Regions from separate parts of the Halomonas sp. BLK-85 genome, predicted to be linked through region 3. Evidence: predicted binding sites of a transcription regulator. Region 3 holds the regulator's gene; each other region holds the start of a gene.
The links. The regulator LexA, encoded in region 3, represses DNA repair genes until DNA is damaged. The targets are predictions, from matches to a motif close to TACTGTNTANNTANACAGTA.
Positions count from the first base shown of each region.

Region 1: recN (DNA repair protein RecN) is a predicted target of LexA. The motif match lies at 1,704-1,723, and genes of this name have one in related genera.
Region 2: LL947_RS02770 (LexA family protein) is a predicted target of LexA. The motif match lies at 2,199-2,218, and genes of this name have one in related genera.

Region 1 covers NZ_CP087731.1:383,917-394,769, reverse strand. The annotation lists gene dnaK (molecular chaperone DnaK) at 1-762, opposite strand, end outside; gene grpE (nucleotide exchange factor GrpE) at 905-1,537, opposite strand; gene recN (DNA repair protein RecN) at 1,783-3,456, shown strand; gene ilvN (acetolactate synthase small subunit) at 3,569-4,060, opposite strand; gene LL947_RS01720 (acetolactate synthase 3 large subunit) at 4,060-5,784, opposite strand; gene clpB (ATP-dependent chaperone ClpB) at 6,249-8,852, opposite strand; gene pgeF (peptidoglycan editing factor PgeF) at 8,969-9,724, opposite strand; gene rluD (23S rRNA pseudouridine(1911/1915/1917) synthase RluD) at 9,734-10,693, opposite strand; gene LL947_RS01700 (outer membrane protein assembly factor BamD) at 10,842-10,853, shown strand, end outside.
Region 2 covers NZ_CP087731.1:626,125-636,977, reverse strand. The annotation lists gene LL947_RS02785 (heme ABC transporter permease) at 1-641, opposite strand, end outside; gene ccmB (heme exporter protein CcmB) at 654-1,358, opposite strand; gene ccmA (cytochrome c biogenesis heme-transporting ATPase CcmA) at 1,413-2,033, opposite strand; gene LL947_RS02770 (LexA family protein) at 2,284-2,688, shown strand; gene LL947_RS02765 (IMPACT family protein) at 2,688-3,320, shown strand; gene LL947_RS02760 (sodium ion-translocating decarboxylase subunit beta) at 3,429-4,751, opposite strand; gene oadA (sodium-extruding oxaloacetate decarboxylase subunit alpha) at 4,766-6,574, opposite strand; gene LL947_RS02750 (OadG family protein) at 6,740-6,997, opposite strand; gene LL947_RS02745 (tRNA dihydrouridine synthase) at 7,170-8,174, shown strand; tRNA gene LL947_RS02740 (tRNA-Arg) at 8,371-8,447, opposite strand; tRNA gene LL947_RS02735 (tRNA-Arg) at 8,502-8,578, opposite strand; tRNA gene LL947_RS02730 (tRNA-Ser) at 8,607-8,699, opposite strand; gene csrA (carbon storage regulator CsrA) at 8,951-9,139, opposite strand; gene LL947_RS02720 (aspartate kinase) at 9,331-10,581, opposite strand; gene alaS (alanine--tRNA ligase) at 10,684-10,853, opposite strand, start outside.
Region 3 covers NZ_CP087731.1:1,326,060-1,336,912, forward strand. The annotation lists gene moaE (molybdopterin synthase catalytic subunit MoaE) at 1-8, shown strand, start outside; gene LL947_RS05925 (ribonuclease J) at 15-1,616, opposite strand; gene purU (formyltetrahydrofolate deformylase) at 1,927-2,781, shown strand; gene LL947_RS05935 (energy-coupling factor ABC transporter permease) at 2,837-3,508, shown strand; gene lexA (transcriptional repressor LexA) at 3,537-4,223, opposite strand; gene LL947_RS05945 (TetR/AcrR family transcriptional regulator) at 4,552-5,256, shown strand; gene LL947_RS05950 (L,D-transpeptidase family protein) at 5,234-5,752, shown strand; gene nagZ (beta-N-acetylhexosaminidase) at 5,865-6,884, shown strand; gene LL947_RS05960 (hypoxanthine-guanine phosphoribosyltransferase) at 6,966-7,544, shown strand; gene ppsR (posphoenolpyruvate synthetase regulatory kinase/phosphorylase PpsR) at 7,561-8,394, opposite strand; gene ppsA (phosphoenolpyruvate synthase) at 8,674-10,853, shown strand, end outside.

The DNA.
Region 1 (10,853 bases), 940 kb from region 3:
GCCGGACAGGTCCATTCCACTGTCAGCCTTGAACTGGTCGACCAGATAGTTGATCAGCGCGAGATCAAAATCCTCGCCACCCAGGAAGGTGTCACCGTTGGTCGCCAACACTTCAAACTGGGTTTCGCCGTCAACATCAGCGACTTCGATAATCGAAATATCGAAAGTACCGCCACCCAGGTCGTAAACCGCGATGGTCTTGTCACCGCGTGACTTGTCCATGCCATAGGCCAGTGCAGCAGCCGTCGGCTCGTTGATGATGCGCTTGACTTCAAGACCGGCAATGCGACCGGCATCCTTGGTAGCCTGGCGCTGGCTGTCATTGAAGTAAGCCGGAACGGTAATGACTGCTTCAGTCACTTCTTCGCCGAGATAGTCTTCGGCAGTTTTCTTCATTTTCTTGAGGACTTCCGCGCTGACCTGCGGCGGCGCCATCTTTTTGTCTTTTACATCGACCCAGGCATCACCGTTATCGGCTTCAGTGATCTTGTAAGGCACCATTTTGATGTCTTTCTGAACGACATCATCCTTGAAACGGCGGCCGATCAGACGCTTGATAGCGTACAGGGTGTTTTCCGGGTTGGTCACTGCCTGGCGCTTGGCGGCCTGGCCGACCAGTGTTTCGCCGTCGTCTGTATAGGCGATGATGGACGGCGTCGTACGGCCGCCTTCTGCGTTTTCGATGACCTTGGCGCTATCGCCGTCGAGCACTGCCACACAAGAGTTGGTGGTGCCCAGGTCAATACCAATAATGCGTCCCATAGTAGAAACCTCGAATTCGTATTTGGAAACGGATGACAAAAATGTCGTCTGAGTAATAGCGGCGGCTGAAGAATAGCCATACCGCCTGGTTGCTCTTCTATTTGGGGGCCACAAACTGCATTTCAAGGGCCCTTTCGCTTGGTTATCCTGCTTTTTGGCTTACCACCACCATTGCCGGACGCACCAGACGGCCATTCAGGAGATACCCCTTCTGCATCACGTCCATCACGGTATTCGGCTCCAGATCAGGGTTAGGTACCATGGTCATGGCCTCATGCACCTGCGGGTCAAAGGGTTCACCGTGGGGCTCGATCACCTCAACACCGAACTTGTTAAGTACATCCATCTGCATTTTAAGCGTCATGGAAACACCTTCACGGTGAACTTCTGAGGCCTCTTCCTGCATGGTTTCCAGCGCTTTCTCAAGGCTATCCACCACGGGCAGCAGTTCCTTGATGAATTTTTCCAGTGCGAACTTACGTGCTTTCTCTGCTTCCTGTTCGGCGCGCCGACGGACGTTCTGCGCTTCTGCAGCCGCGCGTAACGCTTGATCCTTGGCCTCGGCCAGGCTCTGCTCAAGCTCTTCTACCTGAGCGGCCAGGACCTGGGCTTCCGGATTTTCGTCAGCCGTCTCGACGGTACCGCCCTCATCATCAATCAGGTTTTCAAGTTCCCCCTCAGCCAGGCGCTCTTCGGCTTCCTGCTCAGGGGACTCGGACTCCTGCTCGTGGCGAGCCAACTCATCATCAAGCGGGGTTTGTGGTTCTTTGGCCATGGGATACTCCTACAAAGCTGGGTCTAAAAACGGGGACTTGAAAACCGGGTCTTGAATATGAGTCTTAAAACATGCACTGACCCGATGGTTTGCAGGGTATATGGGGGCCATAGCGCTCATCTCAAGAGCCGAACGTGAAGAGATGGCATTGAAGCGCATCATCAGCTACTGTATAAAACAACAATAATTGGATGTGTATCCAGTCATCCGTCATCCTTGATCTGCCCAGGCGCCGGGAGGAAAGCATGCTGACCCAGCTCGCGATACAGGACTTCGCCATCGTCGACCATCTTGAACTGGAACTGTGCGGAGGAATGACCGCCATCACCGGGGAAACCGGTGCCGGGAAATCGATTCTGCTGGGTGCTCTGGGGCTGTGCCTGGGCGAACGGGCAGATGCAGGCAGCGTTCGCCATGGCCGCGAGCGCGCTGACCTTTCCGCGCGCTTCGACATACATCATCTGCCTGCTGCACAAGCCTGGCTTGCCGACCGCGAGCTGAGCGACGACGAGTGCTTGCTGCGGCGCGTAATTACCGCCAACGGGCGCTCCAAGGCATGGATTAACGGCCAGCCAGCCACCATCACCGACCTCAAGTCGCTGGGTGAGCACCTGATTCAGATTCACGGCCAGCATGCTCATCAGGCATTGATGCGGGAAGAAACCCACTTGGCACTGCTGGATGATTACGCAGGCCTCAACGCTGATGTTAGCGTCCTGACCGAGACCTTCCGTGCCTGGCAGCGTACTCGGCGACGTCTCAAAGAACTCAGTGAAGCGGGCAGCGAGATTGAAGCCAAGCGCCAACTGCTGCGCTACCAGGTAGAAGAGCTTGACCAACTGGGCCTGGAAGAGGACGAGCTTCCTCAACTGGAGGAAGAGCAGCTGCAACTGGCTCATGCCGATGAAATCCTGCGTGAAACCGAGTTTGCCACCGAATGCTGTGCCAGTGACGAAGGTGGTGCCCTAAACCTGTTACATCAAGCGCATCAGCGTTTGAGTGCGCTGCCTGGCAGCGACAAAGGCGCGCTGGCCAATACACTCAACCTGCTTGGCGACGCACAGATCCAGATCGAGGAAGCTACCAGCGAACTTTCACGCCTGGCCGGCCACACCGAACTTGACCCCGCCAGGCTGTCCTATGTGGAGGATCGCCTGGGTGATATTCACCGCCTGGCGCGTAAGCATCACATTACCCCGGAAGAACTCTATGCCTTTCACCAACAGCTGATGGCGACACTTGATCAGCTGGATACCAGCGACAATGATCTGGATGCGCTGGGAGCAAAAGCCGACGAACTTCGCGAACGCTATCGCCAGCAGGCCAGAGCGCTCAACGAGGCGCGCAAGAAAGCCGCATTCAAGCTGGGCAAGGAAGTTCAACAGCAACTCGCTTTTCTGGCCATGGACAAAGCCCACTTTGAGGTGGCCCTGCAGGCGCGAGAAACACCTGCGCCTGAAGGGCTGGATCGGGTACAGTTCCTGATCAGCGCCAACCCTGGCCAGCCGGCACGCCCCTTGGCCAAGGTAGCCTCTGGGGGTGAGCTGTCCCGGGTGAGCTTGGCGATCCAGGTGGTGGCGGCCAGCCATTCCACCATTCCCAGCCTGATATTTGATGAAGTGGATGTCGGTGTTTCCGGCGCTACCGCAGAAATTGTCGGTCAGTTGCTGCGCAAACTGGGTACAAACGGCCAGGTGATGACGGTGACCCACCTGCCCCAGGTAGCCGCCCAGGCGCACCAGCATCTGCATATTGAAAAGCGCGCCAAACGCAATACCACCCTGACCAATATGGCCCTGCTGGATGAAAGTGGCCGCATCAGCGAACTGGCCCGCATGCTGGGAGGCGTCAACCTGTCTGAACAGACCCTGGCTCATGCCCGGGAAATGCTTAACGCCAGCCAGCACCCGCCCCACTGAAGGGCTTTCCCTGACGCCCCGCATGAGAAAAAACGCCCGCACCGTTCAGAACGGGCGGGCGTTTTAATGTAAGGGCCTGACGTGGTCAGGCCCAGCTATCGATAACGCTGGTTTAAAGCGACAGCACCTTGTCTCCGCGGGCAATTCCGGACACACCGGTACGCGCCACCTCCAGAATACCGACCGGCGCCATGGCCTGCAGAAACGCATCCAGCTTGACGGCATCACCGGTAATCTGAACCGTGTAAAGATTAGGGGTGACATCCACCACCTGGGCACGAAAGATGTCTGCCGTACGTTTGACCTCATCGCGGGCAGCGCCGATAGCCTTGACCTTGACCAGCATCAGCTCTCGCTCGATGTGGTTACCTTCAGTCAGGTCAACCAGCTTCACCACATCAATCAACTTATTGAGATGCTTGGTGATCTGCTCGATCACCCGGTCATCACCCACTGTTGTGACCGTCAGGCGCGACAGCGAAGGGTCTTCCGTCGGGGCAACATTCAGCGTTTCAATGTTGAAGTTACGCTGAGAGAACAGGCCGACCACACGCGACAGAGCACCCGGTTCGTTCTCCATCAGAATCGAGATGATATGACGCATCAGGTACGCTCCGTTTTAGACAGTAACATGTCACGCATGGAACCCAGCGGAACCTGCATTGGATAGACGTGCTCATGGGGGTCAACCATGACATCCAGGAACACCAGTTCGTGTTTGTCGGCGAAGGTACGTTCCAGCGCTTCATCCAACTCGTCCAGAGTTCTGACGGTAATGGCGGTAAAGCCATAGGCCTCAATCAGCAGGTGGAAATCAGGCAATGATTCCATATAGGAATTGGCGTGACGGGACTTGTAGTTCAGGTCCTGCCACTGGCGCACCATTCCCAAGGAAGCATTGTTGATGTTAACAATCTTCACCCCGATGCCGTACTGCTTACAGGTCGACAGCTCCTGCATCATCATCTGGAAGCTACCTTCCCCGGTCACGCATACCACATCATCGTCCGGGTAGCTCTGCTTGATACCCATGGCCGCCGGGAAACCAAAGCCCATGGTACCCAGACCACCCGAGGTAATCAGGCGGTTGGGCTTCTCGAACTTGTAGTACTGGGCAGCAAACATCTGGTGCTGGCCGACATCCGTGGTCACAAAGGCTTCACCACGGGTCACACGGCACAGCGCTTCAACGACTTCCTGCGGCTTGAGCACTTCACCCGGTTTGGAAGGCTCATAAAGCTTGCCTTCTCGCTCGGCACGCCAATCATTGATCTGCTGCCACCAGGCGCTAACCGCTTCCGGATTGGCAATTTCCTTACCCTGAACCAGGCTGATCATCTCGTTGATGACGCTTGAGGCCGGGCCAACAATAGGCACATCCGCACGCACCGTCTTGGACACCGAACTGGGATCCACATCGACATGGATGATCTTGGCCGTCGGGCAGAACTTCGACGTGTTATTGGTCACACGGTCATCAAAGCGCGCTCCGATCGCCACAATCAGGTCGGCGTGATGCATGGCCATATTGGATTCATAGGAGCCATGCATACCCAACCAGCCCAGGCACTGATCGTCGCCCTGCGGGAAGGCACCAATGCCCATCAGGGTGGTGGTAATCGGATAGCCCAACTGTTTGACCAGACTGGTCAAGCCTTCGCTGGCCTTGCCTGTGACCACGCCACCGCCGGTGTAAAAAACCGGACGCTTGGCCTTGAGGATCATGTCCACGGCTTTCTTGATCTGGCCGGTATGACCGCGGGTCATCGGATTGTAGGAGCGCATCTTGACCTTTTTCGGGTAGACGTACTCATAACGTTCGGTGGGCGCGGTCATATCCTTGGGAATATCAATCACGACCGGCCCCGGGCGACCCGTGGCTGCCAGATGGAAGGCCTTTTTAATGACTTCGGGAATTTCCGAAGGGTGCCTGATCGCAAAGCTATGCTTCACGATCGGGCGCGTCACACCGATGATGTCAGTTTCCTGAAAAGCATCATCACCAATCAGGTGGCTCATGACCTGTCCGCAAAGCACCACCATGGGAATCGAATCCATGTAGGCGGTCGCGATACCGGTCACCGCATTGGTAGCACCCGGGCCTGACGTCACCAGCACTACGCCGGGTTTTCCTGCTGCGCGCGCATAACCGTCAGCGGCATGGGTTGCCGCCTGCTCATGGCGTACCAGGATATGTTTGACTTTGTCCTGACGGAACAGCGCATCATAAATATGCAACGCTGCGCCCCCGGGATAACCATAGATATATTCAACGCCCTCATCCTGCAAGGAACGGGCGATCATGTCTGCGCCGGAAAGCAATTCCACTGTGTATCTCCCCTAGAGGTCTCGAGTGCCATCAACAGGCCCATGCCTGCCGTGTCGAGTGCGGCGATATGCCGCTGCCGGTTACGCCGGCACCTGATGCCAAACCCTGGCAATAAGACCCGGTTAGGGTCTGCACTCTCATCGCAGCAGGTCGCTGCGTCGGGGCATTGGCCAGGTTGAGCGGTTAGCTCAAACCCGGAAGTCCTTCGGCGGGTAAAGGCTAAAGCCTACCCTTCACGCGGGGATTGGGGGTTGCCCGTTGATGCCGCGTCCGCAAATCAGGAACCCACAAGATTCTATCAGCACATCCTGACTGTCAACCTGTAAACCCGACTCTTTACTGACTCTGCAACCAAAGAACCGCTATGCATGCATGACACCCCCACAAAAAACCCCGCCTGACCATGGTCAGGCGGGGTTATTATCATTCACGTTCAGGCATAGCCCGGCAAAGGAACGCTGTGTTACTCGGTGCTGAACGCCAGTTCACCCTCTTCAGCACTAACGCGAATCACACTGCCCGGTGCAAACTTGCCAGCCAGTAGTGACTGCGCCAGCGGATTCTCGATTCGGCTCTGGATCGCGCGCTTGAGCGGCCGCGCCCCGAACACCGGATCAAAGCCCACCACGGCAAGCTGTGCCAGGGCTTCATCGCTGAGTTCCAGACGCAGGTCGTGCTCGGCCAGACGATCCTGCAGACGCTCAAGCTGGATGCCGGCGATGGCCTGAATCTGCGCTTGACCCAGGGCATGGAAGACCACGACCTCATCGATACGGTTGATCAATTCAGGCCGGAAATGGTTGCCCACCACCTCCATGACAGCGTTTTTCATTGCCTCATAGTCACTGTCCTTGTCAGCACTCACATCACCGCCCATGCGCTGAATGATGTCCGAGCCCATATTCGAGGTCATGACGATCACCGTATTGCGGAAATCCACTGTCCGCCCCTGCCCATCGGTCAGACGACCATCTTCCAGCACCTGCAACAGGATGTTGAACACATCCGGGTGAGCTTTCTCGACTTCATCGAGCAACAGGACAGAATACGGCTTGCGGCGCACCGCTTCGGTCAGGTAACCGCCTTCTTCATAGCCGACGTAGCCCGGCGGGGCACCGATCAGGCGAGCCACGGAGTGTTTCTCCATGAACTCGGACATATCGATACGTACCATGGCTTCTTCGGTATCAAACAGGAAGTTGGCCAAGGACTTGCAAAGCTCCGTCTTACCCACACCGGTCGGGCCAAGGAACAGGAAGGAACCGTTGGGCCGGTTCGGATCAGACAGCCCTGCCCGGGAACGGCGCACCGCGTTGGCGACTGCCTCGACGGCTTCATCCTGACCGATGACGCGCTCATGCAAGGCCTCTTCCATGCGCAGCAGTTTATCGCGCTCACCTTCAAGCATCTTGTTGACCGGAATACCTGTCCAGCGCGAGACCACTTCGGCAATCTCTTCCTCGGTCACATTGGAGCGCAACAGCTGATGGCTGGCCGTATCCGTCGCTTCCCCCTCATTGCTTTCGGCAATCTTTTTCTCCAGCTCGGGAATCTTGCCGTACTGGATTTCCGACATCCGGCCCAGATCGCCCTGACGTCGTGCCTGTTCAAGGTCAATACGCGCCTGTTCCAGCTCGGCCTTGAACTGGGCGGCCCCCTGAATACTGGCTTTTTCTGCTTTCCAGATTTCATCCAGATCGGCGTATTCCCGTTCCAGCTCATGAATATGCTGATCCAGAGCCTCAAGACGTTTTTTCGAGGCATCGTCAGTTTCTTTCTTGAGCGCCTCACGCTCCATCTTGAGCTGGATCAGACGGCGATCAAGGCGATCCATTTCTTCCGGCTTGGAATCCAGCTCCATACGAATCCGCGAGGCCGCTTCATCAATCAGGTCAATGGCCTTGTCCGGCAGCTGGCGATCCGTAATGTAACGTGTCGACAGTTTGGCAGCGGCAATGATCGCCGAATCAGTGATATCCACTCCGTGGTGAACCTCATAGCGTTCCTTGAGGCCGCGCAGAATTGCCACCGTATCTTCTTCACTGGGTTCGTCGACCATCACCTTCTGGAAGCGGCGCTCAAGGGCCGCGTCTTTTTCAATGTATTGGCGATATTCGTCCAGCGTCGTCGCGCCCACGCAGTGCAACTCGCCCCGCGCCAGCGCAGGTTTAAGCATATTGCCCGCATCCATGGCGCCTTCAGCCTTACCAGCGCCCACCATGGTATGCAGCTCATCAATAAACAGGATGACCCGCCCTTCTTCCTGGGAAAGCTCCTTGAGTACCGCCTTCAAACGCTCCTCAAATTCACCGCGAAACTTGGCACCGGCCAGCAGCGAGCCCATATCCAGGGATAGCACGCGTTTGTCCTTGAGCCCTTCCGGCACTTCGCCGTTGACAATACGCTGGGCCAGCCCCTCAACAATGGCCGTCTTACCCACACCTGGCTCACCAATCAGCACCGGGTTATTCTTGGTGCGGCGTTGCAATACCTGCACAGTGCGACGTATTTCATCATCGCGGCCAATCACTGGGTCCAGTTTGCCGTCCAGTGCATGCTGGGTCAGATCCAGCGTGTATTTGTTCAAAGCCTCGCGCTGGTCTTCAGCATTAGGGTCGTCAACCGAATCACCACCGCGTAGTTGGTCGATGGCAGTTGTCAGGCTCTTACGCGTCAGCCCTGCGTCTTTCAGCAGCTTGGCCAGCGCCTGGTTCATCTCCAGGGCTGCCAACAGCACCAGCTCAGAGGCAATGAACTGATCGCCCCGCTGCTGGGCTTCGCGGTCAGTGAGGTTGAACAGCTTGATCAGCTCACGCGATGGTTGCACTTCGCCATCGAACTGGCTGACCTTGGGCAGGTCATCCAGCTGATGAGTGAGGCCGTCCCGCAAACGGGCAGCATCGCCACCCGCTTTCTGTACCAACGCCTTCAGGCCGGTGTCGCGATTGTCCAACAGAGTGAACAGCAGGTGGGCGGGTTCCAGCTGATTATGCCCACGGCCCACGGCCAGGGATTGAGCATCAGCAATGGCATTTTGTAACTTGGCGGTAAATTTATCGAATCGCATCATATTCCTCCCGGGATGGCGATGCCTTAGGACGCATCGCTTGACCCTTTTGTCTTGACTTGAGAGAGGAAATGGTGCTTGGCGGGAATATTTTCAAGTCGCCCTGGCAATATTTGTTAACGCAGCCAGATCACACTGGCCATGCGGCCGGTGCGTCCTTCATCGCGACGATGGGAGTAAAAACGTGACTCACAGGCTGTGCAGAAGTGCCCGCCACTAAAGTTACTCACCCCGAGCGCCTCCAGTCGCAGTCGTGCCAGTTTATAAAGATCTGCCATGCGGTGACCCATGCGGTAGGGGCTATGATCAAAGGCTTCCTCCGCCTCAGGCTGGACAGCCACAAAGGCATCATAGACCTCAGGCCCCACTTCAAACTGAGCCGTGGAAATGGCTGGCCCCAACCAGACCAGAAGCTCATCGGCAGGCGTATTCATCGCCGCCACTGTGGCTTCCAACACACCGCCGGCCAGGCCTCGCCACCCGGCATGGGCGATAGCGACACGGGTTCCCGCGCGGTCGCAGAACATCACCGGCAGGCAGTCAGCGGTCAGCACCACACAGGCATAATCCTGCTTGGTCGCCAGGGCCGCATCCGCGTTTGGCGGTGACGCCTGAAAATCCTGCTGCACCCAGGCGCCATGGGTCTGGTTGAGCCACAGCAAGGGGCGGTCATCGCCGATTTCCTTGCGTAGCAATCGACGACAAAGCGCCACATGATCCGGGTTGTCTCCGACGTGGTCGGCAGGATTGAACGCCGCGAAGTCTCCCTGACTTGGCCCTGTCTCACGGGTCGTCACGAAGGCGCCCACGTTGGCAGGCGCCGGCCAGTCCGGCATGATCAGGGAAGGGCGCAGGTCAATGGCATCGCTCATGCAGGCTCCTTAACGCATGGTGGCGTGATCTTCACGCAGGTAGTCCAGCAGCATCAGTAAATCATCCGGCAACGCTGCGCGAAAGCTCATGGCGTCACCCGAACGCGGGTGGATAAAGCTCAGTTTGCGCGCATGCAGCGCCTGGCGAGGAAACTCACGCAGAATATCTTTGAGTGCCTCGGCGGCCCCGGGGGGTAACTTGGGGCGACCGCCATAGAGCGGGTCACCGATCAGAGGGTAGCGGGCATGGGCCATGTGCACACGAATCTGATGGGTGCGCCCGGTTTCCAGCTGGCAGCGCACATGGGTGTGGGCACGAAAACGCTCAACCACACGATAATGGGTCACCGCTGGCTTGCCGGAAGCCGTCACCGCCTGACGCTTGCGGTCCTTGGGGTGACGCCCAATGGGGGCATCCACAGTAGCGCCGGAAACCGGCGTGCCAATCACCACCGCATCATATTGGCGCGATACCGAGCGCGCTTGCAGCTGCTCGACAAGGTGGGCCTGGGCCGGCAGGTTCTTGGCCACCATCATCAGGCCGGTAGTATCCTTATCCAGGCGGTGCACGATTCCGGCACGCGGCACCTGCCCAAGCGACGATTCATGATGCAGCAGCGCATTCAGCAGGGTGCCGTCAGGATTGCCTGCTGCCGGATGAACGACCCTACCGGCAGGCTTGTTAAGCACCAGGACATCGTCATCTTCGAACACAATGTCCAGTGGAATATCCTGCGCCTCAAAGCGACCTTCTTCCTCAAGCACAGCGCTCAGACTTAACACTTCTTCACCATGCAGACGGGTTTTAGGCTTTACCTTATGGCCATCAACGGTGAGATCTCCCGCATTGATCCATGCTTTCAGGCGCTCGCGTGAATAATCACTGAACAGCTCAGCGGCCGCTTGGTCTAAACGGCTGCCAGCAAGCGAGGCTGGCACCGGCAAGGAGGCTTCAACAGTGCGGGACATAACGGTTCCTTTCTTGTCACCTGCTGCGCATTGCGCTTTACGCCTGCGTTTTTTGCCAAGGTGATTTATAGTGGGGCAACGAAAATCTATTCTACCATGGCCGCTTGCGCTTTTTGGCGTCAACGGCCTGATTGTCACGAGGATAACCATGCGCGTTTTT
Region 2 (10,853 bases), 700 kb from region 3:
CTGTAAAAACCCAGTACCATGATCAGCAGCGGTAACCACATATCCATGGGCATGGCCGGGCGTGACGTAATTGTGAAGGTGGCGGGCTGGTGCAGGGTATACCACCAATCCACCGAGTATTTGATAATTGGGATGTTGATCACACCGACCATGGCAAGTACCGATGCCGCACGGGAGGCGCTGTCACGACTGGTGAAAGCGCCCCTGAGTGCAATCACACCCAGGTAAAGAAACAGCAGGATCAACATGGATGTCAGCCGCGCATCCCACATCCACCAGGTACCCCAGGTAGGAACGCCCCATACAGCGCCGGAAAACAGCGACACAAACGTCATCGCGGCGCCAAGAGGTGCCATAACGGCCGCCGCCATATCAGCGACTTTTATTTTCCAGACCATGAAGACCAACCCGGCCACGGCCATGGAAACAAATATCGACTGGGCCAGGAAAGCCGCGGGCACATGCACATAGATAATCCGGAAACTGTTGCCCTGCTGATAATCCGCAGGCGCGAACAGCAGACCCCAGACGGTTCCGACCACAATCAGACCCGCAGCGGCCACCCAGAACCAGGGTTGCAGTTTTGCACTAATCCGATAAAACCACTTAGGTGACCCAAGCTTATGTATAAAAGACCACATGTTCGCGTGCCCTCAACCGTTAATACTGATTCGCAATGATGCTGCAATTGCCCAGGGTGCCAGCATCAGCGCCACCGCCAGCAGTGCCCCCAGAATGGCCAGATGGGCGGTGACTGGATCACCGGCAATCGCCGCCTGAACAGCACCCGCCCCAAAAATGAGCACCGGAATATAAAGCGGCAGCACCAAAAGGGATAACAGCACACCACCGCGTGCCAGGCCAACCGTCAAGGCCGCGCCTATGGCACCAATCAGGCTGAGTATCGCGCTGCCCAGCGCCAGTGAAACAGCCAGAACCACATAACTCCCCCCGGGAAGCGCTAACATTATACCCAATATCGGCGCCATTAGCGCCAGTGGAAGCCCTGTTAGCAGCCAATGAACCGCGACTTTAGCCAAGGCTAATGCAGATAATGGCTGAGGGGCCAGCAAAAGCTGCTCCAGGCTACCGTCGTCGTAATCACTGCGAAACAGGCTATCCAGTGACAGAAGTGCCGCCAATAAAGCCGCCACCCACAGGAGCCCCGGCGCTATGATCGCCAACAACTCAGGGTCTGGTGAGATACCAATCGGAAACAGCGTAATGACCAGGGCAAAAAACACCAGCGGATTCAGTACTTCTCCACGGCGACGTAGCATTAATACCAGATCGCGCTTGAGTGTTGCCTTGAGGGCCAATAAAAGATTTTCTGACGGTTCTTTCAGATGCGGCTTCAGACCTGGGGCAAGTTTCGCGGTTTCAGGCTGCAACACCACTTTTCTCCTTCATGATTACCCAAGCTGAATACGACGCAAGGCGGGTGAGGATGATAACTCATGGTGGGTCGTAACGATAACGCAGCCGCCCTTATTGGCGTGTGCAACCAATTGCGCTTCAAGTGCAGCTACGCCGTGGCGATCTATGGCAGTGAATGGCTCATCCAGCACCCAGAGAATACGAGGCGTCAGGGTTAATCTGGCTAATGCAATACGGCGTTGCTGACCAGCAGAAAGCTGACCGGCAGGTACATCTTCAAAACCGGCTAACCCGACACTTTCCAGCGCTTCCCAGGCGGCAGCTTCATTATCCCGCTGGCCGTCCAGCGCCTGGTACCAGGCCAGATTTTCAAGTGCACTTAATCCGGTCTTAACGCCTGGTGAGTGACCCAGATACAAAAGATTGGCCAGGAAATGTTCACGCACATGGCGCATGACCTCACCATTCCAGATCAGCTCACCATGGTAGTCAGTCAACTGCCCGGAAAGAATTTTTAATAAAGTGGTTTTGCCGCTGCCGTTTGGCCCTTCGATCCGGACAACTTCACCGCTGCAAATATCCACATCAAGGCCCTTGAAGAGCCAGCGTTCATCTCTCTCGCAGGCAAGGTGGCGGGCTTGCAGGGACAGACTCAAGGCGCGCTCCAGACACAATTAATTATGTAACAAACTTTACACGGAAAGCGTCTATCCCGCCAGTCACCCACTGCGGCGCCGGGTCGCAGTAACACGGGCAACTGCACCCTGACAGCCAGATATAACGGCTGCTGGAACTGTATAGAAAACCATGTATACTGAAAGTACTGTATAGAAAGACATGTCATTTAAGCATGACCGTAGACTGATCGCCTGCTTATGTCCATCGCCCTGATGCTGGAGACTATCAATGAGCGCCACGACTGCCATTTCCGTTGACCATGCCCCCTCTTCTTCTCACCATGTGAACCGAGGATGGACCAGAGGCAGGGAATCAGCACTTTCCTGCACTGCAAATACCACACGACGACACACCACTTATGCTGTCAGAGTGCGCGGTGATCGCATGCAGGATTGCGACCTGCATGATGGAGATGTCATCATCATCCGTCGCAGTCAGACGGGCGCCGCCGAGGAAACTGTCAGCGCAGAAATCAATCATCAGCCGATCAAGCTACAACACCTGAGTATTGACCGCCATGGCCTCTACCTGCTCGCGCAGGATGACAGCATGCCTGCTATCCACCTGCGCAATCAGGACATTCAGGTACTTAACCTTGTCATGGGAGTTGGACACTGTCTAACGGAGCATTAATGCGTTATCCCGTTCCCGCGCTGGAAGCGAATAGTTGGCATAGCCATCAAATCGACATTGAAAAAAGTCAGTTCATTGCCTGGCTGGCACATACGCCTTCTCCGGATGCTCTGCACTCCCTGGTAGCGGCCGCAAAAGCCGCTCACCCCAACGCCAGCCATCACTGCAGCGCCTTTGTTGCCGGCCCTCCAGGCGAGCAGACGGCCATCGGCTTTTCTGATGATGGTGAACCGGGTGGCACGGCGGGTCGCCCCATGTTCCAGGTATTGAACGGCAGTGGTATCGGTGAGATAGGTTGCGTGGTGATCCGTTATTTTGGTGGCATCAAGCTGGGAACGGGCGGGCTGGCCCGAGCCTACGCCCAGGCGGTCAGCCAGGCGCTTGACGGCATTCACACCCGTGAAATCATTGAGTGCGACACGCTAACCTTACGGTTAAGCTTTGCCCAAGAGGCTGATGTCCGCGCCTGGTGCACTGAAAATGCCCTGCCCGTTCTCAGCGCTGACTATGATGGCGACGGCGTCAGACTGGCCCTCGGTTGGCCACGCGACAGATCCCTTGACCTCAGCCCCCTGGAAAACCGTCTCAAAAGCACAGTCGTCATCGACACTTCCCAAACTGCCTCACCATAGCGGGCAAAAAAATACGGCATATGCAATCTCTGCACATACCGTATTTCAATTGTCCTGAAGCAAAACGTTCACGCTACCAGGGTGTAAGACCTTCTACTCCAATGACTTTTACCCCAGGTACTTGATCATCACGCCAGCGGCAACCGCAGAACCAATCACGCCGGCCACGTTGGGCCCCATGGCGTGCATCAGCAGGAAGTTATGAGGGTTGGACTCAAGCCCAACCTTGTTGGCGACTCGGGCTGCCATCGGAACAGCCGACACACCTGCCGCCCCGATCAAGGGGTTGATCGGCATCCGGCTCACCAGATTCATCAGCTTGGCCATCAGGACCCCCGCTGATGTCCCGATGGCAAATGCCACCATTCCCAGACCCAGAATACCCAGGGTTTCTACCGACAGGAAACTTTCTGCCATTAACTTGGAACCAACTGAAAGTCCCAATACGATCGTCACTATGTTGATCAATGCGTTCTGGGCCGTATCGGCAAGGCGCTCTACTACGCCGCACTCGCGCATCAGATTGCCAAAACAGAACATTCCCAGCAGCGGTGCCGCATCTGGCAGAAAGAGTGCCACCAGCACCAATAGCATCAGCGGGAAGACAATTTTTTCCAGTTTTGACACAGGACGCAGCTGCGTCATGGTGATCTCACGTTCTTTTTGCGAGGTTAAAAGGCGCATGATCGGCGGCTGAATCAAGGGCACCAGAGCCATGTAGGCATAGGCAGCAACCGCAATGGCCCCCAACAATTCAGGCGCCAGTACGCTGGCCACATAGATGGAGGTTGGCCCATCAGCCCCGCCAATAATACCGATAGCTGCCGCCTGATTGAGCGAAAAGTCCATGATGCCCATTGAGCTAAGCGCTACGGCACCAAACAGAGTAGCGAAAATACCAAATTGGGCAGCAGCCCCCAGAAACAGGGTACGCGGATTGGCGAGCAGCGGCCCGAAGTCGGTCATCGCCCCTACGCCCATGAAAATCAGCAAAGGTGCAATACCGGAGGCAATGGCCACGCTATAAAAGCTGTAAAGCATGCCATCGCTGTACCCAACGTTGGTGGCGATATCTCTGGCAGCACGCAGTGCCTCTGCTGATGTATCGCCATAAGCGACACTTTTCAGCACTTCACGCCAACTTTCAACATCATCCAGTGGGTTGAGAACCACCCCCAGGGCCTGTGCGAGCTGCTGCAAGACCGCTGGCTTGGCAACGTCAATAGCCTGGTCAAGCGCTGAAATGGCCAGGCCCGCTTCAGGAATATTGGCCAATATGCCGCCGAAACCAATGGGTACCAGTAGCAGAGGCTCAAACTTCTTATGGATTGCCATATAAAGCAACAGGAGCCCAACCACAATCATCGCCGCCTGACCCAGCTCAAGGTTATAAAGCCCTGAGCCTTCCCATAACGTGATTAACTTATCCATAGTACGAAAACCTCTTAGAGTTCGATCAGTGCATCGCCAACGGAGACACTATCGCCCTCACTGACTTTCACGGCGGATACCGTACCGCCACTCGAGGCACGCACTTCGGTTTCCATTTTCATGGCTTCAAGAATGATGACCACATCACCCGCTGCCACGACGTCACCCGGCCTGACATTGACTTTGAAGATATTACCGGCCAGCGGTGCGTTAATAGCCTCGCCACTGGGGGCAGGCGATGCCGCTGATGAAGGCGCTTCACTTTGCTGCTGAACGTCAGCGATCTCGCCACCCTCAGCCACCTCTACCACATAGGCTTTACCATTCAGCTTGACAGTATAGGTTTCAGGTTCATGCGAAACTGCCGGTGTTTCAACCACCTGGGTTTTAGCAGGCACACCTGGACCCTTGCTATCCTGTGCCTGCGGCACAGGCTCAAAGGCATCCGGATTATCTCGATTTTTCAGAAACTTGAGGCCAATCTGGGGGAAAAGCGCATAGGTCAGCACGTCGTCTACCTGACGCTCACCCTCTGCCAGGCGAATGTCTTCTGCCTTGGCTTTTTCCTCAAGCTCCGCTTTCAGCTTGTCCATTTCTGGCTGGAGATTATCGGCCGGACGACAGGTAATCGGCTCGCCGCCCTCAAGAACACGTTTTTGCAGTTCGTCGTTAAAAGGCGCCGGGGCAGCCCCATACTCACCTTTTAAAAGTGCCTGAACTTCCTTGGAAATGGATTTGTAGCGTTCGCCCATCATCACGTTCATCACCGCCTGGGTCCCCACAATCTGAGAGGTTGGCGTCACCAGAGGAATGAAGCCCAGATCTTCACGCACGCGGGGAATTTCATTCAGCACATCATCAAGCCTGTCGCCCGCGCCCTGTTCCTTCAACTGACCTTCCATATTGGTCAACATGCCACCCGGCACCTGAGCCACCAATATCCGCGAATCAATACCTTTCAGAGAGCCTTCAAACGCCGCGTACTTCTTGCGCACTTCACGGAAGTAACCCGCAATGTCTTCAAGCAGCTCAAGGTCAAGGCCGGTATCTCGGTCAGTCTCCTTGAGCATGGCCACTACAGATTCGGTTGGGCTATGGCCATAGGTCATTGACATCGACGAAATGGCGGTATCGACGTTATCGATACCGGCTTCCATTGCCTTGAGAATCGTCGATGTTGAAAGCCCTGTCGTGGCGTGACACTGCATATGCACCGGTATCGACAGTTCCTGCTTCAGGCGGGTGACCAGATCAAACGCTGTGTAAGGCGTCAACAGCCCGGCCATATCCTTGATAGCAAGGGAATCTGCCCCCATATCGGCGATGGTCCTGGCCAGATCCACCCAGCTATCCAGAGTATGTACCGGGCTTACCGTGTATGAAATGGTACCCTGAGCATGCCCCTCGACGTTACGTACTGCCTTGATGGCACGTTCAAGATTGCGTGGATCATTCATCGCGTCAAATACGCGAAAGACATCGACACCATTCGTCTTGGCGCGCTCGACAAAGCGGTCCACGACGTCATCTGCATAATGGCGATACCCCAGAATATTCTGCCCCCGCAACAGCATCTGCTGTGGCGTGTTGGGCATCGCTTCTTTCAGGGCGCGAATCCGCTCCCACGGGTCTTCGCCAAGATAGCGTATACAGGCGTCAAAGGTGGCGCCGCCCCAGGACTCCAGCGACCAGAAACCTACCCGGTCAAGCTTTTCTGCAATCGGCAGCATGTCATCCAGGCGCATCCGGGTGGCAAAAAGCGACTGGTGGGCGTCGCGCAGCACGACATCAGTAATACCCAAAGGGCGCTTCGTCTCTTTCATGACGTTTTCTCGCATTGGCAAGTGAATCAGTAGAAATGGATCGTAAGAGGGGGGTATTGGACAACCCGTTGCCGCATCCGCCCGAGCTTAGCCGGAGGCGCTTGTCTGGCGCCCATCATGTAATTAATTTACGTAGCTTAGCAAGCAAACAATACCCGCCTTTCTCTAGCGCCCCTTATGGCGACGATAACGATGCACAGCAGCGCTGATAACCGCCATGGCTTCATCGTTTTGCCCGACAGCAGCAGGCTTGGCCTTTGGCGTGTTCTGTAAGGGCGAATTGACAGTGGCAGGCTGAAAGCGCCTGATCACAATCGACATCAGCGTTACAGTGATTACCAGAATTGTAAGGAAAACAAATACAAACCCCATGCCTAGCCCCATCAGGGCGAGGCCTTCCGTCAGTAAGTCATTATCTTGCATCAGAGTCACTCCTCGTCTCAAGCCTTATTGACCAGCAAAAAGAGGTGAAGCCATGAATGGCGCAATAAAAATGGTACACTAAACTGCCATACTCAGATTCGAATGCAATGGCGCCATAGTGGAAGTCAACGTTGTTAATTTACTACATAAAGGCAGAATAGGCCTAGCCCCAATGGAAGGTGTCATTGATGCTCTGACACGTGATCTCCTGACCCGCGAAGCCGGATTTGACTGGACGGTTACCGAATTTGTACGTGTCATTGATGCTCGCCTGCCTCCCCGTGTGTTCTACAAGCACTGCCCGGAGCTCCTGCAATCATTAAAACAGTCACCCGTGGCAACACCTAGCGGCGTCCCTGTACATTTGCAGCTGCTTGGCTCAGACCCGCTGACACTTGCTGCTAACGCGCGTCAAGCACGTGAACTGGGAGCGCTGAGCATTGACATGAATTTTGGCTGCCCTGCCAAACTTGTCAACCGCCACGATGGTGGCGCGGCCCTGTTACGTGATCCGGAAAGGGTTTTCGATGCTGTCCGCGCGGTGGCTGATGCACTGGATGGCGACATCCCAGTGACAGCCAAGATACGACTGGGCTTTTCCAACCGCCTTCAAGCCGTTGCGTGCGCCCAGGCCGCACAGGCGGGAGGTGCTTCCCAGTTGGTAGTTCATGGCCGCACACGGGATGAAGGCTACCGCCCTCCCGCCCACTGGGAGTGGATTGGCCGAATACGCCAGCACATCAAGATTCCCGTCGTGGCGAACGGCGATATATGGACACTGGAAGATTACTGGAAGGCACGCACTCTGTCAGGCTGCGATGATGTCATGCTTGGCCGTGCCGCTCTTGCCGACCCCTGGCTGGCTCCACGCATTCGTCACTGGCAAGCTACCGGTCAGCGCCTGCCGGAAACCACATGGCGGATGCGCGCCGAGACTCTCTGCACCTACGCAGACTTACAATGCCAGAAACTGCCTGAAAAAGTAGTTACCTCTTTGGTCAAACAATGGCTGGCACAGATGCGCCAGGGCAACGCTGAGGCAAATGCGCACTTCCAACATCTCAAGCGCATCACTCGACTTGACGATCTGCTGCAGGCTCTTGCAAGCAGTGAAGTCTCTGAAAGAAAACCGCATAAAGCCCTGATTCAAACACCGGATATAACGACCCATGTATAAAAAAAGCGCCCTGACGCCGATAGGCGAGAGGGCGCTACACGATCGCAGGATCAGCCGCGAGCGACAGCTGATCCAGCTACAGGAAAACGTTAACCGGGCGATTCGATATCCAGACAGGATCGCAAAAGGGCAAGAAGTACTTCTATGAACAATACAATCAGAAAACCCGCTTTCAACAGAAAGCGGGTTATGAATCTGGCGCGCCCGGGAGGATTCGAACCTCCGACCCTCTGATTCGTAGTCAGATACTCTATCCAGCTGAGCTACGGGCGCTTAACAAAACGTTCAGGTGTATAAACTCGATAAGTTCAGGATCTAAAGCTGGAATGGCGCGCCCGGGAGGATTCGAACCTCCGACCCTCTGATTCGTAGTCAGATACTCTATCCAGCTGAGCTACGGGCGCATATTGATCCAGACCGAACTGTGCCATATGGCGGAGAGAGAGGGATTCGAACCCTCGATAGGGCTACAAACCCTATACTCCCTTAGCAGGGGAGCGCCTTCAGCCACTCGGCCACCTCTCCTTAACGGCACGGCGCGAATATTACCGATTTTGCTGTGTCTTGTCCAGGCTTATGACACTTTTTTTCAGTTATCATGCGAGAGTGGACGTAAACTTCGCCGCCGACAAGACCACTACCGCCTTACCCAATGAAGACACGTTGCGTGTTCTCATACGACCCCGCCCACTCAGCTTTACAACGCCGTTCCATACCAGTGCTGCACAATAGCATGTCACAACTACTTCCAATCCTGCGAATAAGTCAGAATCAACCTATTCATCGTTCGCATCAACGGAACGTTCACGCTGGATGCGCTGGTATATTTCTTCACGATGGACAGAAACATCCTTCGGCGCATTCACACCGATTCTTACCTGATTACCTTTAACACCCAGCACGGTTACTGTGATGTCATCACCAATCATAAGGGTTTCGCCGACTCGGCGGGTCAAGATGAGCATGGCTGATCTCCTTCTCAGACGTTCTTGTATGCAACGGGGTATCCACCAGCGAAATACGAAACCCTATACGGGCATGACACGATATTTCACTTTTGGTACAACAAATATAACACATCAAGCCCGCAATGAAAGAAAGCTCAATACCTTACAGTAATGAGCTTTCTGTCAACTGATCATTCAGCCGTGCCTGTTCACTCGGATTCAATATCAGACTTGCTCAAGCCAAAAGCCTCGTGAAGTGCCTGCACTGCCAGTTCCATATGTTTTTCGTCAATGACAACAGAAATCTTGATTTCCGACGTTGAGACCATGCGAATGTTGACGTTTTCATCAGCCAACACGCGGAACATCTTGGAAGCGACACCGGCGTGAGAACGCATACCGACTCCCACCAGCGAAACCTTGGCAATATTGTCATCACCACGCAGTTCACCGCCGCCCAGATCAGGCATCACAGTGTCTTCCAGAATACGCTTGGTCGTTTTGTAGTCACCCTTGGCAACGGTAAAGGTAAAGTCAGTATAATCACCCGCAGGCGCCACGTTCTGGACGATCATATCGACTTCAATATTGGCATCCGCAATCGGCCCCAGGATGCGTGAGGCAACGCCTGGCACATCGGGCGTATTCAGAAGGGTCAACTTGGCTTCGTTCTTGGTAAACGCGATACCGGAGATCAGCGGTTCTTCCATGGAGTCCTCGTCTTGGTCAGAGTCTGCAACAATAAGCGTACCAGGGCCGTCTTCAAAGCTCGACAGCACCCGCAGGGGAACGTTGTATTTACCAGCGAATTCTACCGCACGGATCTGCAACACCTTTGAGCCCAGGCTTGCCAGTTCCAGCATTTCTTCAACCGTAATTCTTTCCAGGCGCTGAGCCCTGGAACATACACGCGGATCGGTGGTGTAAACACCATCAACATCCGTATAGATCTGGCACTCATCTGCGCCCAGTGCGGCGGCCAGCGCTACCCCAGTGGTGTCTGAACCACCACGGCCAAGCGTGGTAATATTGCCTTCCTCGTCAACGCCCTGAAAGCCGGCCACGACAACCACTTTGCCATCATCCAGATCTTCGCGCAGGTCATCTGTCTCAATGCGCTGGATTCGCGCCTTGGTATAGGCTTGGTCGGTATGGATACCCACCTGCGCGCCAGTATGCGAAGTAGCTGGCACTTCAAGGCTTTGCAATGCCATGGCGAGCAGGGAAATGGTCACCTGCTCACCGGTCGAGAGCAGCATATCCATTTCGCGCGGCGAGGGATCACTGTTAAGGGCTGTTGCCATGTCAGTCAGGCGATTGGTTTCACCGCTCATTGCCGACACGACCACCACTACCTGATGGCCCTGGTCACGAAAACCTTTTACCTTTTGCGCTACAGCCTTGATGCGCTCGACAGACCCCACCGAGGTACCGCCAAACTTCTGAACGTAAAGTGCCATATAGGTTTTTCCTGTTGCGTTCGGAACTGAAGTATGAAGTATTTAAAAACTTTATAGCCATAACTATAAAGGCCGGTAACATCAATGTCACCGGCCTCTCGGTTAATGGAGCTTGTTGTCCAACCAGCTTGAAACACTCTTCAAGGCCTCGGGCAAGGCATCCGGCTGACTGCCACCTGCCTGTGCCATATCAGCACGACCGCCCCCTTTACCGCCTACCTGGGAAGCGACGTGATTGACCAGTTCACCCGCCTTGATGCTGTCCGTCAGGT
Region 3 (10,853 bases):
GAGGATAACCTTTCTCAGCTTTCCTGATCCGGTTTGGTCCATTCGGGCATTTCTGCCGCCATGATCTGCAGGTGCACATCTGGCAAGTGCTGCATATGTTCTGCCAGCCAGTTGATCAGGCGTGGCTGCAATGCCTGACGTAGCTCTGCCAGGGTGTCAGCATGAATGTCGCTCAATTGTTCGTCCAACCAGTCGCTGAAGCTGTCTTCATCCAGCGCGCCTGCTCCAGCGTTGTCCAGCATCAGCCGGCCGATACGCCACCAGCCAACATCGCTGGCAGTGACAGGTAAAGCCAGATACAGACTGCCACGGCGTTTGTTTTGAGTAGATGTTTCCAGGCCAGGGTGAGGCACAACGCTGTTCTGGCTGACAATGCAGGGCGGCTGGGGGTAGCGCGCCTGATGGCGGAGTCCGTGGGCATCAAAATGGATCAGATCGCCGTTTAGTGGCGCGAGCGGGGCTGCAATGTTGAGCGACTCGGCAAGCGCTTGATGAGCCTGCTGATGTCGCGCCTCGCCATGCACTGGCAGCAGGTGACGCGGTTTTACCCAGCGGTAGAGGGTTGTCAGTTCTTCCTGTGCCGGATGACCTGTTGCATGGAGTTCCGGGTGGTTGAATTCATCAAACAGGGTAATACCCATCTGGGTAAAACGTTTTTTCAGCCGTTCAATAGGGCGTTCGTTGCCCGGAATCGCCTTGGCTGAAAAGATGATGTTGTCGCCTGGCTCCAGATCAACAAAGGGATGACGACGCTGAGCAAGACGCTGCAGCGCTGCGCGTGGTTCACCCTGGCTGCCCGTGGCAATGATGATGACTTCATCAGCGGGCAGATAGCCCAGATCATGAGAAGGCACCAGCGGCGGCAATTCGTCAAGATAACCAAGTCCTCTGGCCACCGTCACCATTCGCTCCATGGAGCGACCCATCAGGCTGATTCGCCGCCCACACTGCTGAGCGGCTCGGGCAATGGCCACTATTCGTGCCACATTGCTGGCAAAGCAGGAAATGACGACCCGTCCCTTGCAGTTGGCAATGGTTCTGGCCAGTGCCCGGGCGACATCACCCTCGCTGCCTGAATGTCCCGGCATTGGCGCATTGGTTGAATCACCCACTACCAGGTCAAGTGGTGCCAGGGCGCGAAACTGTCCAGCGTCAGCTGGCTTGCCGACCAATGGCTGAGCATCCAGCTTCCAGTCGCCGGTATGCAGAACGCGATAGTCACCCACTAGCATCATCAGTGCGCAGCTTTCCGGAATGGAGTGCGGTAACGGTAAGTGGCGAACGGTGAAAGGCCCGGATGAAAGGGCTTCGCCAGGCTCCACCACAATGATCTTATCCGGACTCAAGCCATGTTCGGCAAACTTGAGTCGCAAAAGACCTGCGGCCAGGGGGGTGGCGTAGATCGGGCACTGCCAATTGGGCCATAGCCAGACGACCGCACCAATATGATCTTCATGGCCATGAGTGATAAACAGCGCTGCGGGTGTAACGCCAAGAGAGCTCAAGGTATCCAGATTGGGAACCTGAAGAGGGGTGCCAGGCATGTCCTGACGGATCATCATGCCACAATCAACCGCTACCCAGTGGTCTTCATAGCCGTACAGGGTGAAGTTCATTCCCACTTCGCCGCACCCTCCAAGCGGCAGTAACTGCAGCGGGGGGCGACGACGGGGACGAATATGTACGCGGGGTGGATGCATCGTGGGTGAAAAGCCTAAAAAAAGTAAGGACATTACTATACGGGATTGAGGGGGGCGGCCACAATCACTGCGGTGCTGGCGGTCAATTTGCAACCGTGATCAGCGTGCCTGCATCCGGTACACTGTAACTGTCGTTTGTCCTTCTGCAGAGGCAAGCAACCCAGGATGGCGAAATAGATTTATGGTCGTCGCCAGTTTCAGGCCAGTGCTATCACAGAGTCTTTTTATGTCCCGATATTATCGTTTGGTGGTTTCCTGCCCGGATCAGGTAGGGATAGTGGCACGAGTGGCCAATTTCATTGCTCAGCAAGGTGGCTCAATTACCGAGGCGAGCCAGCATTCAGACCTGGAAACCGGGCGCTTTTTCATGCGCTATGAAATTCTGGCTGATTCCTTGGCGATCGGTCCTGATGCTTTCAGTCAGGCGTTTCGGCCCGTGGCCGAAGATTTTCAGATGGAGTGGGCCTTGACCGACACGGCCAAGCGGCCAAAAGTGGTCATCATGGTGTCCAAGGAATCTCACTGTCTGGTGGACCTGCTTTATCGCTGGCAGGCAGGGGAGCTTGCCTGTGATATCGTCGGCGTACTTTCCAACCATGATGATATGCGTTCACTGACAGAGTGGTATGGGATTCCATACCAGCATATTCCGGTAGACCCTGACGACAAACAGCCGGCATTCGATGCCGTTGAAGCACAGATAGAAGCGCTTGAGGCGGACTGTGTCATTCTTGCCAGATATATGCAGATATTGCCGCCCGCATTGTGCCTGCGTTTAAGCGGCCGGGTCATCAATATTCATCATAGTTTTCTACCTTCTTTCGCGGGCGCCAAGCCTTATCATCAGGCCTATCAAAGGGGGGTTAAACTGATAGGTGCTACCTGTCACTATGTGACTGAAGAACTCGATGCAGGTCCGATTATTGAGCAGGATATCCATCGGGTTACTCATTGCCATACGCCAAAGGATCTGGTGCGTTTTGGGCGCGACGTTGAAAAATCAGTGCTCGCACGTGGTGTTCGCTGGCACCTTGAAGACAGAGTCATTATTCACGGCAACAAGACGGTTGTGTTCAATTAGGGTCTGGAATATTCGCTGGGAAATCCCGCTTTTGACCGCTTGAGGTGGTATCTATATGTCTTTTTCCGAAAGTGTCCTGGCGCCTTGGGCGCTACTGCTTTCCGGGCTGCTTTCCCTTGCAGTGCTGGTCTGGGTGTTGATGCTGAAGCCCTGGCAGGCGCTTCTGGACGATACCGCTTTGCAACATCGTTGGCTGGCGGCGACACTCGCCGTTGTGCTTATGTGGCAACTGCGCGCGCAAGCAGTGGACTGGCTGACCCTGCACCTGGTATTTACCGTCTTGATGACGCTGGTGTTCAAGGCGCCGCTGGCATTGCTGAGTAACGTTATGATCAACCTTGCCATGGTACTGATCGGTCGCAACGAGTGGCCGTTGCTGGGGGCAAATGTTCTGGTGACCGGGATAGTGCCAGCCTTGACGACAGGCCTTATCTGGCGATTTGTCGATCGCAAGATGCCTGATAACCTGATGGTCTTCATGTTTGCCTGCGGTTTTTTCGGGACCGCACTGGCAACGCTGGCAGGTGGGTTGACAGCGGTGGGGCTGATTGTACTGGCGGGCACAGATCCCGAGGCGGTCTATCTTGCCCGGGAATACGCGCGTTTTCTGCCACTTTTGATGCCATCAGAAGCATTTATTACCGGTATGCTGCTAAGTGTCCTGCTGGTCTACCACCCACAGTGGGTGGCCACCTTTAATGACCACCGCTACATTGATATGCAGTAAGTAATGCCGCCTGAAGCGGGCAGGCCCGTTATCCCAGTGCCTGTCCGCTGCCTCCACGAATAACACCCACCCCTACGCCTTCTATTTCCAGTGATTGGGAACGCAAGTCAACGTTAATCGGCAGGAAATCCTCGTTTTCAGCCAGCAGTTGAACCCGATGGCCCTCGCGTTTGAACCGCTTCACAGTCACTTCGTCATCCAGACGGGCAACCACAATCTGGCCGTCGCGTACGTGTTCGGTACGGTGGACGGCCAACAGATCGCCTTCCAGAATCCCGACATCCTTCATCGAAAGCCCGCGCACCCGCAGCAGGTAATCTGCCCTGGGTGTAAAGTATTCCGCGGGTAACGGACAATAACGATCAATGTGTTCTGTGGCCAGTATCGGGCTGCCTGCAGCAACCTCGCCGATAATCGGTAACCCGCCGTTGTTGCTGCTGACAGGTACGCTTTCGACTACCTGGGTTTCAGGCACTGGTGGCGTCACTTCAACGCTTTCCTGTGCCGGCAGACGGATACCACGCGAGGTGTTGCGGATAATGCGAATCACTTTCTTGCGTTCCAATGCCCGGAGATGCTCCTCTGCTGCATTCGGGGAACGAAAGCCTAGTGCCTTGGCGATCTCGGCACGCGTGGGTGGGTAACCCAATTCACCCATGGTTTTGACAATAAAGTCATAAACATTCTGTTGGCGCGCAGTCAAAGGACGAGACATGGAGCTCTCCCACCTGAAGGTGTCGGTAATGAATAAGTAACAACGCGTCGTTACCTATTGATGGGCTGATTATTTAGTCGATTTCAAAAACTGGCGTAATGAACCATGTGATTAAGTATACAGTATGTGCCTCTGTCCAGTATAGGTTGAGTATTGAATTTTGTGTAGCTATACCAGAGGCTTGCGTGAGATAGCTGTGTTATTGATCTTCCGTCGGCAACTGTTTCAAGGCTTGAGGGTCAGTTTTGATTCAACAGGCGTTGAGCGACTGCAAGTCATGACGTAATATCGGTTCATGTTTTAAACACCTGTTTTCTGGAGCACTCTCATGGCTCAGCTCGACACAGTGACCCGTATCCTTGACACTGCTGAGGTCCTTTTTGCTGAACGCGGCTTTGCTGAAACATCATTGCGCAACATTACCAGCAAAGCCAAGGTCAACCTGGCCGCGGTCAATTACCATTTCGGCTCCAAAAAAGCCCTGATTCAGTCGGTATTTTCGCGCTATCTGGACCCTTTCAGTGTGCGTTTTCATAGCGCATTGGACGAGCTGGAGGAACGCTATCAGGGAAGCATCATTCCACTGGAAGTGCTGTTGGAAACAATGGCAACAACAGTGCTGTCGGTGCCTGCTGAGCGTAACAGCCTGAAGGTGTTCATGCGCTTACTGGGGTTAGCCTATAGCCAGGCACAGGGGCACCTTCGGCGTTTTATCCAGGAGCAATATGGTGATGTATTCACACGTTTTACCGAGCTTGTGCGCCAGGCCACACCTGAGCTGCCTGATGCTGAGCGTTTCTGGCGCTTGCATTTCATGCTGGGGACAGTGATTTTTACCTTTTCTGGGCTGGATGCGCTTAAAGATATTGCCCAGAAAGACTATCAGGAGCATGTGTCCGTGCGCGATCTGGTTCGTCGCTTGCGCCCCGTGGTGGTCGCGGCAATGAATGCACCATTGCCAACTCCGGTCGCGTCGGAACGCAAGGCGCTCGAGGGCAAGGAGCATAGCAATGCGTACACCCTTGCTGATTGAACTGCCTCCTGACACCGGCAAGTGGATCGATGTCGATATTACTCGGCAGTTGTTAACGTTGTGGCAGGGACGTGTGGAACGGATTTCTATGCAGGTTTCCACTGGCAAGGCGGGGGCCGGCCAGCAAAATGGCAGTGGCCAGACCCCATTGGGTTGGCACTATGTGCGTGCTGCTATTGGCGAGAGTGCGCCGCCTGACGCCGTATTCCAGGGCCGCCGATGGACGGGGGAAGTCTACTCACCAGCCTTGCATGAGCAGTTTCCCGAAAGAGACTGGATCCTGACTCGGATCCTTTGGCTGTGTGGCCTGGAAACAGGGTTTAACCGCGGTGGACAGGTGGATTCACAGCGTCGTTATATCTATATACACGGTACGCCTGCCACTGAACCGATGGGGCAGCCCCTGTCTCATGGTTGTATCCGGCTTGAACGCCAGGACCTGCTGGATGTATTCGCGTTCGCCGTACCCGGAACGCCGGTCTGGATCCACCTCTAGGCGGGCCGTATCAGATGATAGAGAGAGCCATTCAGACGTTTCAGGCTGCTTGATCAGTTGCATGTAGGCAATGATCGACTAGAATTGCCGTTTTTTTCAGGATGCTTGTGTCATGACGCACTCAGTTGGGCCGGTCATGCTTGACCTCGAAGGAATCTCGTTAACGTCGGATGAACGACAGCTGTTGCAGAACGATGCCCTGGGTGGCGTCATCCTGTTTGCACGTAACATTCAAAGTGCTGCTCAGGTGCGAGCCTTGTGCGACACGATTCGTCAGCATCGTCCCGATCTTCTGATTGCGATTGATCAGGAGGGCGGCCGGGTGCAGCGCATCCAGCAGGGAGTTACCCGATTGCCGCCAATGGCATTGCTTGGTCAACACTATCAACAGGACATGGCTGAAGGCCTGGTGCTGGCGCGTGATGCCGGCTGGTTATTGGGTATGGAAATGGCTGCTTGCGGGCTGGATATTACCTTTGCCCCCGTGTTGGACGTTGATGGTGGCGCCTCAAGTGTGATTGGCGATCGTAGCTTTGGCCAGAATCCGCAACAAGTAACCGCGCTTGGCCAGGCGTTGATACAGGGCTTGCATGAGGCCGGGATGGCGGCTGTCGGGAAGCATTTTCCTGGCCATGGTAGCGTGGCAGAGGACTCACATATTGCCCTGCCGATTGACGGGCGCCCATTGAGTGTTATCAGGCAGCATGATCTGGTGCCCTTCACGCAGCTGGCAAGTGTGCTGGATGGTGTCATGCCTGCTCATGTTATCTTCCAAACCTTTGATGAACGGCCTGCCGGCTTCTCACCGGCCTGGTTGGGTATGTTACGTGAATCGCTCAAGTTCAAGGGCTGCATTTTCTCTGATGACCTGAGTATGGTTGGTGCCCAAGTGGCCGGTTCGCCTGCAGAGCGCGCCAATGCCGCCCTAAGGGCAGGTTGCGATATGCTACTGGTCTGTAATGATCGCGCTGCAGCACTTGAAGTACTTGATGCCTGCATCGGGAAAGTAACAAGACGGTCTATGAAATTACGCTATGCCCGAGCACGACCCACGCTTGAATCGCTGAGCGCATTAGGCCGCTGGCGTCGCACCCATGCCAGACTGGAAGCGCTGGCTGGTTCCACCAGGTAAGCGAGAAGTCTAAAAACGCATTCTTACGAGAAGGCCTTTAGCCCATCAGGGCCCATTCAAGTAAACGCCAGAGGAAACATGATGGCTAAGTTAGATAATGAAACACTGGCGTCGCGCGATTCCATGCGCGAGCTGATGAATGATGCCGACTGCCTGATTACCCAGCAGCAGGTAGAGCAAGCCCTGGACCGCATGGCTGAAGAAATTACCCGGGATCTTGGTGACAAGTTGCCGGTTTTCTACTGTGTGATGAACGGTGGCCTGATTACCACCGGCCACTTGTTGACGCGTCTTGGGTTTCCTCTCGAAGTAGACTACATCCATGCCACCCGCTATCGCAGCGAACTCCGCGGTGGGGACCTGTTCTGGCGTGTTTCCCCTGAAGTCCCGATGGCAGGGCGCCATGTGGTGATTATTGACGATATACTTGATGAAGGGGCCACCCTGGCGGCTATCCTTGAATATTGCAAAGACGCCCAGGCGGCAAGTATCACCACGGCGGTGCTGGTTGATAAACAGCATGACCGTAAAGCAGCGCCTGGACTGAAAGCCGATTACTGTGGCCTGGAAGTGGCGGATCGTTTTGTCTTCGGTTTCGGTATGGATTATAAGGGCTACTGGCGTAACGCCCCCGGGATCTTTGCACCCAAAGGTCTTTAACCCCGTCTCCTTCAGGCTATCGCGGTGAGAAGCGTCTCGACAGGCCAGTGTCAGCAATCATGCGGGTGGAAATCTCCTCAACTGAAAAGCGCGTTGTATCGATATAGGGAATATGCATGCTGCGATACAACGACTCGGCCTGTTCAACTTCCTGCATACATTGATCCATGGAGCTATAGCGACTGTTGGGGCGTCGTTCGTTGCGAATGGCCGCGAGGCGACGCGCATCAATGGTCAGCCCGAACAGCTTGTGCCGATGAGGAGCCAGAGATCTGGGTAACTTGAGCACACCGTCTTCATCGTGGTCATCCTCGGTCAGCGGGTAGTTGGCGGCGCGAATACCGAATTGCAGCGCCAGGTATAACGAAGTGGGTGTTTTACCGCAGCGTGATACGCCTACCAGAATAACATCCGCCTTGTCATATTGATGGGTCCGTGCGCCGTCATCGTTATCCAACGCAAAGTGTACCGAGTGAATGCGGTCCATGTAGACGTCATCGCTACCAATGGAATGCGTCCTGCCTACGCTGTACGAGGAATGGGTATTCAGTTCCTGTTCCAACGGTTTCAGGAAGGTCGAGAAGATATCAACCTTGAACCCCGTGGCTTGACGAATGACATCGCGAATGTCCTGGTCAACGATCGTATCGATAATGATAGGTTGCTCGCCGTCATTGACAGCCGTAGCGTCAATAACGGCAACGAGTGCTTGTGCTTTGGCCAGGGTATCTATATATGGCTTGGTCAGCATCTGGATTTCGACATTTTCAAACTGCGCCAGCAGGCTACGGCCCAGACTTTCAGCAGTGATGCCGGTGCCATCGGAAATAAAAAAAGCGGTGCGTGTCATCAGATGGTTGCTCATTCAATACAGGGTTATGGCTTGATTAGCGCTATTGTCACGACTTGGCAGTCATAAAACAATCTTGGCAGGCGCTTATCTGGCTGAGGCAATGGGAGGGGTTCGCGTAGCCACTACAGAAAATGCCCGAATGTCATCGATGTTGTAATTATCCTCCATCCCCTTCGATGTTAGACCAATGGCGAATAGGAGGGGGTGATGCTAGGGTAGCCACGTCTACTTTGGGCGGCCCGCTGGCCGTGCTGATGCTAAATGCGAGGGGGTTGCGTGGAAGAGTACATTCTGTGGTTTGATCACTTGGGCATGAATGATGTTGAGCGGGTAGGTGGTAAGAATGCCTCTCTGGGTGAAATGATCTCGAATCTTGCCGGTGCTGGCGTGACGGTGCCTGGCGGTTTCGCGACCACTGCCCATGCTTACCGGGAATTTCTCTCCCATGAAAATCTTAACGAGCGCATCAATGCTACTCTGGATCGTCTTGACGTTGACGACGTCAAAGCGCTTGCTGAAGCCGGCCGTGATATTCGTCAATGGGTGATTGATACCCCCTTGCCACCCCACTTTGAAGCCGCTTTGCGTGATGCCTACGAGCAGCTGCAACAGCAACACCCCAACCTCAAGGTAGCCGTGCGCAGCTCAGCCACTGCCGAAGATCTGCCAGATGCCTCCTTTGCCGGTCAGCAGGAAACATTTCTCAATATTGAAGGTTTCGACAATATCAAGCGCGCTGTGCATGAAGTGTTTGCTTCCCTGTTCAATGACAGGGCGATTTCCTATCGTGTACACCGCGGCTATGCCCATGAAAACGTGGCGCTTTCCGCCGGTATTCAGAAAATGGTGCGCTCGGAAACCGGCGCTGCCGGCGTCATGTTTACCCTGGATACTGAGTCCGGCTACCGCGATGCGGTATTTGTAACGGCCTCCTGGGGCCTGGGTGAAACGGTTGTACAGGGGGCGGTTAACCCGGATGAGTTCTATGTACACAAGCCAACGCTGGCGGCAGGACGCCCAGCGGTGCTGCGTCGCAATCTGGGCTCCAAGCTGATCAAGATGGTCTATACCGACGATGCCAGTGCGGGTAAATCCGTCGAAACCATCGATGTAGCGCTTAAGGAGCGGGGACGTTTCTGTCTGGACGACACCCAGGTGATGGCGCTGGCCGAACAGGCCGTGACGATTGAAAAGCACTATCAGCGTCCGATGGATATTGAATGGGCACTGGATGGTGATGACGGCAAGCTGTATATCGTGCAGGCCCGCCCTGAAACGGTGGTGTCCCAACAGGAAGGCGGCAAACTTGAACGTTTCCATCTGAAGGAAAAGGGCCGCACCTTGGTGACTGGCCGTGCGATTGGTCAGCGTATTGGCCGCGGGGCGGTAAAAATTGTGTTGAGCCCTGATGATATGGACAAGGTTCACGACGGCGATATTCTGGTCACCGACATGACCGACCCGGACTGGGAGCCGATCATGAAACGGGCGTCGGCGATTGTAACCAATCGCGGCGGTCGTACCTGTCATGCGGCCATTATTGCGCGGGAACTGGGTATCCCGGCGGTCGTTGGTTGCGGTGATGCGACTCAATTACTTCACGAAGGTAGCGATGTCACGGTTTCCTGTGCCGAAGGAGATGCAGGTCATGTCTATGAAGGGCTTCTGGAGTTCGACTATAAGGTGTCAAGTGTCGATGCCATGCCGGAGATTCCTTTCAAGATCATGATGAACGTTGGCAATCCGGATCGTGCCTTCAGTTTCTCAGGACTGCCCAATGCCGGCGTAGGCCTTGCCCGTCTGGAGTTCATCATTAACCGGATGATTGGCGTTCACCCCAAGGCACTTCTTGAATATGCGACGCTGCCCTCGGATCTACAGCAGACAATTGATCTGAGAACGGCAGGCTATGATGATCCGGTCAGTTTTTACGTGGATAAGCTTGTTGAGGGAATATCCACCCTGGCGGCTGCTTTCTATCCGCAGCGGGTGATCGTACGGCTGTCGGATTTCAAATCCAACGAGTATGAGAACCTGATTGGCGGCAAGCTCTATGAGCCGGGCGAAGAAAACCCCATGCTGGGTTTCCGGGGTGCATCACGCTATATCTCCGATGCCTTCCGGCCCTGCTTTGAACTGGAATGCCGGGCGCTGAAACGGGTGCGCGAAGTCATGGGGCTGGATAACGTCGAAATCATGGTGCCTTTTGTACGTACACCCGAGGAAGCCCGCGAGGTGGTAGAGCTGATGGCTGCCAACGGTCTCAGGCGCGGCGAGAACGGCCTCAAGGTCATCATGATGTGTGAGCTGCCTGCTAATGCGCTATTGGCGGATGAGTTTCTGGAACACTTTGATGGTTTCTCGATTGGTTCCAACGACCTGACCCAGCTGACTCTGGGGCTAGACCGTGACTCGGGGATCGTCGCTCACCTGTTTGATGAGCGTAATGCGGCGGT